2 regions of the Variovorax sp. PDC80 genome follow, and region 2 is predicted to be linked to the other one. Evidence: riboswitches for the same ligand, from Rfam matches in the RefSeq annotation. Region 2 holds a riboswitch; the other holds the start of a gene.
What was found. Region 2 has a riboswitch for thiamine pyrophosphate ahead of BM109_RS06190 (purine-cytosine permease family protein). Riboswitches for the same ligand answer to the same signal wherever they lie in the genome.

Region 1: another riboswitch for thiamine pyrophosphate. It lies ahead of thiC (phosphomethylpyrimidine synthase ThiC); the one in region 2 lies ahead of BM109_RS06190 (purine-cytosine permease family protein).

The regions. Positions count from the first base shown of each region.
Region 1 is NZ_FOWG01000008.1:409,789-414,411, reverse strand. Features, by position in the region: gene BM109_RS24240 (M48 family metallopeptidase) at 1-318, shown strand, start outside; gene thiC (phosphomethylpyrimidine synthase ThiC) at 951-2,831, opposite strand; TPP riboswitch at 2,918-3,023, opposite strand; gene BM109_RS24225 (YchJ family protein) at 3,091-3,537, opposite strand; gene BM109_RS24220 (hybrid sensor histidine kinase/response regulator) at 3,610-4,623, opposite strand, start outside.
Region 2 is NZ_FOWG01000002.1:126,533-131,155, forward strand. Features, by position in the region: gene BM109_RS06180 (FAD-dependent oxidoreductase) at 1-279, opposite strand, end outside; gene thiD (bifunctional hydroxymethylpyrimidine kinase/phosphomethylpyrimidine kinase) at 324-1,178, shown strand; gene BM109_RS06190 (purine-cytosine permease family protein) at 1,117-2,457, opposite strand; TPP riboswitch at 2,534-2,636, opposite strand; gene BM109_RS06195 (adenylate/guanylate cyclase domain-containing protein) at 2,739-4,623, shown strand, end outside.

The DNA of each region.
Region 1 (4,623 bases), on a different contig from region 2:
ATGCGGCAGGCACGCAAGCTGTTCATCGAGCGGCTCGATCACTTTGCGCCGCTGCTGGGGGTGCGGTGGGCGAAGCTGTCGTTGTCGAATGCGGCGACGCGGTGGGGGAGTGCGAGTGCGGATGGGTCGATTCGGCTGAACTGGCGGTTGATCCACTTTCGGTTGTCTGTGGTCGATTACGTGGTGGCGCATGAGTTGGCGCATCTGCGGGTGATGGATCACTCGCATCGGTTCTGGGAGACGGTGGAGAGCGTGGTGCCTGACTACGATGTGTTGAGGCAGCAGTTGAAGGATGAGGCTGTGCCTCGGTGGGGTTGAGCTTTTTGTTTAGGCTGTTGGCCGGGTCTCGCCCCGGCGGGCGAGTCACTTTCTTTTGCTTCGCCAAAAGAAAGTAACCAAAGAAAAGGCGACCCACTGTCTGCGACCCTCCGCTTCGCTGCGGGCAACCTGCGGTGCTCGCGTTTCGCGGGGTCTCGCAGAACTCGCTCCACTGCGTTCCGCTCAAACAGCTGCGAGCCCTTATCCGCGAAACGCTGCGCTCCTCGGCGCAGCCAGAGGGGTGGTTCGGGCCGTCGCTGCGCTCGGCCACCAAGACCCAACGGGCCGTCGCTTCGCTCGGCCTCGAAAGAAGACCCGGAGCGAAAGCATTCCTGCACCCCACACAAGGACGCGCCACGGCGCGTTGACTCTAGTCCCCTCTGGCTGTGCCGAGGAGCGCAGGAGAAAGCGGGATAAGGGCCGCAGCTGTTTGAGCGAAGCGAGTTCTGCGGACCCCCGCTTTCTCCGAGCACCGCAGGTTGCCCGTAGCGAAGCGGAGGGACACAGACAGTGGGGTCGCCTTTCTTTGCTTACTTTCTTTGGCGAGACAAAGAAAGTAAGTCGCCCGCCGGGGCGAGACCCGGCCAACGACCTAACCAACAGGCAAGAAGGCGACAACAAAAAGCAGCCCGTCAGACAGCCCGAATAGGGATATACATCTCCCCCCCACCCGCCACAAACTCCTTCGACTTCTCCTCCATCCCCTTCTCCACAGCCAACGCCTCGGCCACCCCCTTCGCAGCCGCATACTCCCGCACCTCCTGCGTGATCTTCATCGAGCAGAACTTCGGCCCGCACATCGAACAGAAGTGCGCCACCTTGCTCGAATCCTTCGGCAGCGTCTCGTCGTGGAATTCGCGCGCCGTATCCGGATCGAGCCCCAGGTTGAACTGGTCCTGCCAGCGGAACTCGAAGCGCGCCTTGCTCAGCGCATCGTCGCGCGAGCGCGCCCCCGGGTGCCCCTTCGCCACGTCCGCCGCATGCGCCGCGATCTTGTAGGCAATGATCCCCTGCTTCACGTCGTCGCGGTCGGGCAGCCCCAGGTGCTCCTTCGGCGTCACGTAGCACAGCATCGCCGTGCCGGCCCAGCCGATCATCGCCGCGCCGATCGCGCTCGCGATGTGGTCGTAGCCCGGCGCGATGTCGATCGTCAGCGGGCCCAGCGTGTAGAACGGCGCCTCGTGGCAGTGCTTGAGCTGCTCGTCCATGTTCGACTGGATCATGTGCATCGGCACGTGGCCCGGGCCTTCGATCATGGTCTGCACGTCGTGCTTCCAGGCGATCTGCGTGAGCTCGCCGAGGGTACGCAGCTCGGCGAACTGCGCCTCGTCGTTGGCATCGGCACCGCTGCCGGGGCGCAGGCCGTCGCCGAGCGAGAAGCTCACGTCGTAGGCCTTCATGATGTCGCAGATGTCCTCGAAGTGCGTGTAGAGGAAGCTCTCCTTGTGATGCGCGATGCACCACTTCGCCATGATCGAGCCGCCGCGCGAGACGATGCCGGTCATGCGGTCGGCCGTCAGGTGGATGAACGGCAGCCGCAGGCCGGCGTGGATGGTGAAGTAGTCCACGCCCTGCTCGGCCTGCTCGATCAGCGTGTCGCGGTAGATCTCCCAGGTCAGGTCCTCGGCCACGCCGCCCACCTTCTCGAGCGCCTGGTAGATCGGCACGGTGCCGATGGGCACGGGGCTGTTGCGCACGATCCAGTCGCGCGTGGTGTGGATGTTCTTGCCGGTCGACAGGTCCATCACGTTGTCGGCGCCCCAGCGGATCGCCCACACCAGCTTCTCCACCTCTTCCTCGATGCTCGAGGTCACGGCCGAGTTGCCGATGTTGGCGTTGATCTTCACCTTGAAGTTGCGCCCGATCGCCATCGGCTCCACCTCGGGGTGGTTGATGTTGGCGGGAATGATCGCGCGGCCGCGCGCCACCTCGTCGCGCACGAACTCGGGCGTGATGATGCGCGGGATGCTCGCGCCCATGGGGTTGCCGGCCACGCGCTTCGCGCGCTCCTCGTTGGCGAGGTACTCGGCCATCCACTCGCGCTTGCCGTTCTCGCGCAGCGCCACGTACTCCATCTCGGGCGTGACGATGCCGCGGCGCGCGTAGTGCATCTGCGTGACGTTGGCGCCCGACTTCGCGCGGCGCGGCGTGCGCTGCAGCGCCGAGGCGCCGGCGCGCAGCTCGGCCAGGCGCTGGGCATCGCGGTCCTCGTTCTTCGCGCCGTCGTCGAGCGCATGGTGCGTGCGCCCCTCGTAGCTCTCGGTGTCGCCGCGTTCGGCGACCCAGGCACCGCGCACGTCGGGCAGGCCACGGCGCACGTCGATCTCGACCTTCGGGTCGGTGTAGGGGCCCGAGGTGTCGTAGAGCGACACGGTCTCGCCGTTGGTGAGCTTCACGTCGCGCACCGGCACGAACAGGTCGGGCCTGCTGCCGGGGATAACGCACTTGTGCGACGCGGGGAAGGGCTCGCGCGTGAGCGAGAGCAGGGTGGTGAACTTGTCGGGGGCATTCATGCAGGGCACTCCTTGTGGATGGAAAGGGTGCTCCGCAATCGCTCGGTGGGCTGTGGGCGCCGTCTCGGGTGGAGGGACGGACCGAAGCCAGGGAGTGCAGCTCTTCTTACGCCGGTATGACCCGGATCAAGTTCGCGGGTCGGCAGCTTTGCCATCTCAGCACGCCACATGCGTGCACCCCGGAGCGGGGCCGATTGTGCGAGCGCCGGCCCTCGCCGTCAACCGCCCGCGTCAAGACGGCGCGCTTTCGCGCCGGGCTTCAGGCGCGCGCCTGCAGGTCGCCGTCGACGTAGTACCAGCGCGACAGGCCCTCGGCATCGGACTCGCGCACGAAGCGGCTGCGCTCGTGCAGCCGAGAAGCCGTGCCCGAGGCGCCGCGCTGGCGCGCGACGAACTCGACCTCGGCATGGTCGGCATCGCTCATCGAGCGGCCGCGCACGTCGAGCCCGAGCCAGCGCACGTCCGGCTCGAAGTCGAGCGAGGCCGGCCGCGTGCTCGCGTGCCAGGTGCCGAGCAGGTACTCGGCACGCTCGCGCACGAAGGCCGTATAGCGCGAACGCATCAGCGATTCGGCATCGGGCGCGGGGGTGTGCTCGAAGTCGTCGAGGTAGCGGCCGCAGCACATCGCGTAGGCGATGGGCTTGTCGCGGCGGTCGGTACGGCCGCAGGGGCAGGGTGCGGTGGAGGGATCGGGAACGCTGGGCATGGAGGCCCCTATTGGAACACCGTGCGGGCCCGGCCCTCCAGAGGGCAAGCCCTGGGGCCGCCGCGAGGGGGATCAGCGCGCCTCGGCCGGCCGCATGCTCTGCGCGATCGCCTCGCGCAGCGCCGGTGTGTCGGCCGGCTTGTAGATCAGCGCATAGCCCGCGCGCTCGACCTCGGCGCGGTTCGCGTGCGCGGTCTCGCCCGTGAGGATCACCACGTGGCGCGCCTTGCCCACCGCCTGCAGCGCCTGCGCGGCGGCCAGCCCCGAGAGCCCGCTGCCCAGGCGCAGGTCGCTGAGCATCAGGTCGAACACGCCGGCCTGCTGCAGCGCCTCGCGCGGATTGGCGGCCAGCGCCACCTCGTGGCCCCAGCCGCCGAGCAGCGAGCGCATGGCCTCGCGCACCGGCTGTTCGTCGTCGAGCACCAGGATGCGGATCGGCCCGCCGGTGGGGGGCGCTGCCTCCGGCGGCACCTCGGCGGGGGCCGCGCCCGGCAGCGGCGCCATCTGCTCGAGCACCAGCGAGAAGGTGCTGCCGCGCCCCGGCGCGCTGCGCAGCGCGATGCGCGCGCCCATCACCTGCGCCATGCTGGCCACCAGCGACAGCCCGAGGCCGAGCCCGCGGCTGCGGTCGCGCCCGGGGTTGTCGACCTGGAAGAACTCCTCGAACACCTGCTCGCGGTGCGCCGTGTCGATGCCCACGCCCGAATCGCGCACCTCGATGCGCCAGGCAGGTGCGGTGCCCGAGGGGCCGCCGCGCGTGCGCCGCGCGCACACCAGCACCGTGCCGTGGGGCGTGTACTTGATCGCGTTGTCGACCAGGTTGCCGAGCAGCCGCGCGAGCATGCGCGCGTCGGCGCGCACCACCGCGGGCGTGGCGCGGATGCGCAGCACCAGCCCCTTGGCCTGCGCCAGCGCCGCGAAGCGCCCCTGCAGCGGTGCGAACAGCGTGGCCAGCCGCACCGGCTCGAAGCGCACCGGCGCCACGCCGCCGTCGAGCTGCGCGATGTCGAGCAGCGCGTCGATCGAGCCGCGCAGCGCATCGACGCTGTCGCGCATGAAGCGCAGGTTCTCGGCCGTGGGCGCGTG
Region 2 (4,623 bases):
TTCGCGCTGGAAGAACACCGGCCGCGCCAGCGGTGCGAGCAGCTCGGGCCAGCGCGACAGCGCGTGGTGGCCCATGCGCACCAGCGGTACCGGCGCCACCGCCGACTCGGCCAGCGGCGCGAGCATGGCCGCGGCCACGCGCGCGGCCGCGCCTTCGGCCTCGGCACTGCCGGCCTCGTGGAGGTCGACGCGGCAGCCGGCCCGCGCGAGCGTCACGGCCATCAGCCGGCCCATGAGGCCCGCGCCGAGGATCGCCACCGATCGGAAGGGCAGCTTCATCGCCATGCTCCTTGCGCCTTCGAATCGCGTCGATAATTTTCGGCATGACCCAAGGACCCACCCAGCGCTATGCGCGCGTGCTCTCGATCGCCGGCTCCGACAGCGGCGGCGGTGCCGGCATCCAGGCCGATCTCAAGACCTTCGCGGCCCTCGGCTGCTACGGCATGACGGCCATCACGGCGCTCACCGCGCAGAACACGCTCGGAGTCACGGGCATCCACGGCGTGCCGCCGGCCTTCCTCAAGGCACAGATCCAGGCCGTGGTCGAGGACATCGGCGTCGACGCGGTCAAGCTCGGCATGCTGCATGCGCCCGAGGTGGTCGAGGTCGTGGCCTGGGCCATCGACCACTACCGACTGCCGAACGTGGTGCTCGACCCCGTGATGGTGGCCACCAGCGGCGACCGCCTGATCGCGGCCGAGACGGTGCAGGTGCTGGTGCGCGAACTGTTCCCGCGCGCCGCGGTGATCACGCCCAACCTCGACGAGGCGGCCCTGCTGATCGGCCATGCGATCGACGGCATCGGCGCGCTCGACGGCGCGGCCGACGAACTGCTGGCGCTCGGCGCGCGCGCCGTGCTGCTCAAGGGCGGCCACCTGCCGGGCAGCGAGGTGGTCGACGTGCTGTTGCAATCCAGTGGCGAGCGCACGCGCCTGGCCTCGCGCCGCATCGAGAGCCGCAACCTGCACGGCACCGGCTGCACGCTGTCGTCGGCCATCGCCGCGCACCTGGCACTGGGCGCTGCGCTGCCCGAGGCGGTGGAGCGCGCGCGCGCCTACATCCTCGGCGCGATGGCGGCCGCTGTCGACGTGCAGGTCGGTGCCGGTCATGGCCCGCTCAACCACGGCTTTGCGCCAGTGCCGACGCAGCGCCTGCCGCTGCGATCTTCGGCCGGCTGAGCCAGGCCAGCACGAAGGTCAGCGCCAGCGTCGGCAGCGCCGAGCCGAACTGCGGCGCCCACTTCGCGAGCGCGTGGTAGGCCGCGATGCCCGCGATCCAGATCAGCGCCGCCGCCAGGTCGACCTTGGGGCGCGCGCCGGCCGGCGCCACCGCGCGGCCGCCGCCCAGCCGCCCGAGGATCACGCCATAGAGCGGCACGAACACCGAGCTCAGCAACAGCAGGAAGGGCTCGAGCGTGTGCATCGGCAGCACCAGCGCGAGCGCGATGCACAGCACGGCCAGCAGCAGGCCCCAGCGCTTCACGCTCCAGCGCGGCAGCAGGCTGTGGGTGGAGACCGAGCCCGAGTAGACGTCGCCATAGGCGTTGTCGAGCTCGTCGATCAGGATCAGGCCCAGCGCCACCAGCCCGCCCTGCGCCAGCAGCAGCGCCGTGACCAGGCTGGTGCCGGGCTCGGCCACGCTGACCACCATCACGCCCAGCGCATAGCACCAGATGTTGGCCAGCGCATAGCCGATCCAGGTGCCGCTGAAGGCGCTGCCCAGTCCGCCCGCGCTGCGCTTGCCGTGGCGCGCATAGTCGGCCACCAGCGGCAGCCACGACACCGGCATCGCGATCACGAGGTCGAGGGCGCCGAACATGCCCATGCTGCCGTCACCCGGGCGCGACCAGAAGGCATCGAAGCCCTTGGCATGCAACTGGGTTGCGAACTGCCAGCTGAGCCACAGCAGCGACAGCACCACCAGCGGGAGCCCGAAGCGGCTCACGAAGCGCCGCACCAGTTTCACCATCGAGCCCGCGAGCAACGCCAGCAGCACCGCGCCCCACAGCAGCGTGGTCGCCACGCCGCCCCAGGCGCTGCCCAGCCATGGCCCGGCCACCGACTGGCCGATGGCCTGCGTGCCCTCGCGCATGATCACCAGCTCGAAGGTGGTCCAGCCCACCAGCTGCACGATGTTGAGCAGCACCGGCAGCCGCGCGAAGGCGCTGCCGTAGGTGGCATGCATCAGGCCCGCGCTGGCCAGGCCGCTCTCGCAGCCCAGGCGCGCGGTCCAGGCCAGCAGCGCGGCGCCGAGGCACGACCCCAGCGCGATCGCGATCGCCGCGTCGCGCGTGCCCACGGCCGGCACCAGGTAGGCGCCGATCTGCATCACCAGCAGGCCCACGCCCAGGCTGAACCAGAGCGAGGCATGGTCGTGCCAGCCGAAGACGCGCTGCGACGCCGGCAGCGGTGTCAGCGCCTCGTTGGCGAGAGGGTTCGATGTGTCGTCGTGTGCCATCCGTTTTGCTCCGGGCAAAAGGTTTGGCAGGTGGGCGAGGCTCCAGCGGCACGGCTGGCACGCGAGAGAACGTGACAGGCCGCCGGACCAGCTTCCCTGCGCGAGGATTACCTCAATCAGGTTCAAAGGGACTTTCTCAGCCGGGACGGCAAGCCGACCCAACACCCCTAGCGAACCGCCATTTTAGGCCCGTCGCGGCGTACCGGGGGCATTCCTCGAAGTCCGGGACAATCCGCGCCACGACGAACGAGGCGCGCACGAGCGCGCCGAAAGGGAATGACATGGCAGAAGCTGCGATACCGCCGGACTCCACGGATGCCACCCGGCCGTCCGCGGCCGCGACCCGCCTGCGCCGCTTCCGGGTCGATGTCGGCACCATCATCTGCGCCGTCGCGCTGGTCCAGTCGCTGCTGCTGGTGGCGCTGGGCTACTGGGGCGCGCAGCGGCTGGTGTCGCGCGTCGGCGAGTCGGCGCACAAGGTGAGCCACGACCGCATCGAGGACAACGTGCTGGCCTTCCTCGCCAAGACCCAGGCGGTGGTGCACGCCGTCGGCGATTCGCCGAGCCTGCATCCGCTGGGCGAGGACGGCGAGCGCAGCGCCGAGATGCTGTGGACCCTGCTCGAGGAAGCCACCGAGCTCGACAGCCTCGGCGTGGCCAGCGACGACGGCCATCTGCTGATGGCCGAGCGCTACCCGGTGTCGGCGATCCGTCAGGTGGTGCGCGATCCGGCCTTCAGCACCGAGACCTGGGAATACAAGCGCTCGGTCGACATCGAGGGCGGCGATCCGCGCCAGCGCTTCGCGACCACGCGCATCGAGTCCTTCCGCAGCGACCACGACGCCACCGAACGCGACTGGTACCGCGAGGCGCTGGCGCGGAAGGCGCCGGTGTGGACGCCACCGTTCCACCTGGCCGACGGCGAGGAGCTCGGCGTGAGCTACGCCCAGCCGGCCGAGCGGCTCGACGACGAAGGGCGGCACCTGCAGTCGCTGGTGGTGGTCGGCCACCTGTCGCTGGGCCACCTGTCGACGCTGGTGCGCCAGTTCGGCAGCCGCGGTCCCGGCGAGAGCGTGCTGCTGAGCGACGACCACCACGTGCTCGCGCGCAGCGACCATCCCGATCCGGTGCGCGCGCTGCAATGGCCCGAGGGCGGCGTGCTCGGCGCGGTGCATGCCTACATGCTGGCCCACGGCATCTCGGAGAACGTGGAGGACGAGAGCTTCGTCGTCACCCACGCGGGCGAGCGCTACCGGGTCGAGTCCTCGCGCATCGGCCCCACGGGCTGGGAGCTGATCAGCTGGGAGCCCGAGGCCGCGCTGCTCGCCGGCGTGGAGCGCCTGGTGCGCTGGGGCCTGCTGCTGACCCTGGCCTTCCTGGCGTTCGCGCTCTTCATCTCGCTGCGGCTGTCGAAGCTGGTGACCGCGCCGATCGAGAAGCTGTCGCAGACCGCGCGCCGCATCGGCCGGCTCGAGCTCGACGACCTGCCGCAGCAGCCCAGCCGCGTGCTCGAGATCCAGCACCTGAACCAGGCGCTCGACGACTCCGCGCGCAGCCTGCGGGCCTTCAGCAAGTTCGTGCCGGTGCACCTGATCCGCCAGCTCGTGGCCGAGGGCCATGCGCTGGCACCCGGCGGCTCGCCGCGCCGCATCACGGCGATGTTCACCGACGTGGAGGGCTTCACCAGCATCGCGGAATCGCTGGAAGCCGGCGTGCTGGTGCGTCAGCTCACCGAGTACTTCAACCTCGCGCAGCGCGTGTTCGCGCGCCATGGCGGCGTGGTCGACAAGTACATGGGCGACGGCATCATGGTGCTGTGGGGCGCGCCGCTCGACCTGCCCGATGCCGAGTACCGCGCCTGCCTGGCGGCACGCGAGCTGCATGCCGAGATGGCCGAGCTCAACCGCCGCTGGCAGGCCGAGGGGCTGCAGCCCTTCCACACGCGCATCGGCATGCACACCGGCGTGGTGATCGCCGGCGTGCTCGGGTCCAGCGACCGGCTCTCCTACACCGCGCTCGGCGATGTGATCAACGCCGCGAGCCGCATCGAGGGCAGCAACAAGGAACTGGGCACGCGCACGCTGATGTCCGAAGCTACCCACGCGGGCCTGAACGGGCGGCTGCCCACGCGGCGCATCGAGGAGCAGGTGGCGCTGCGCGGCCGGC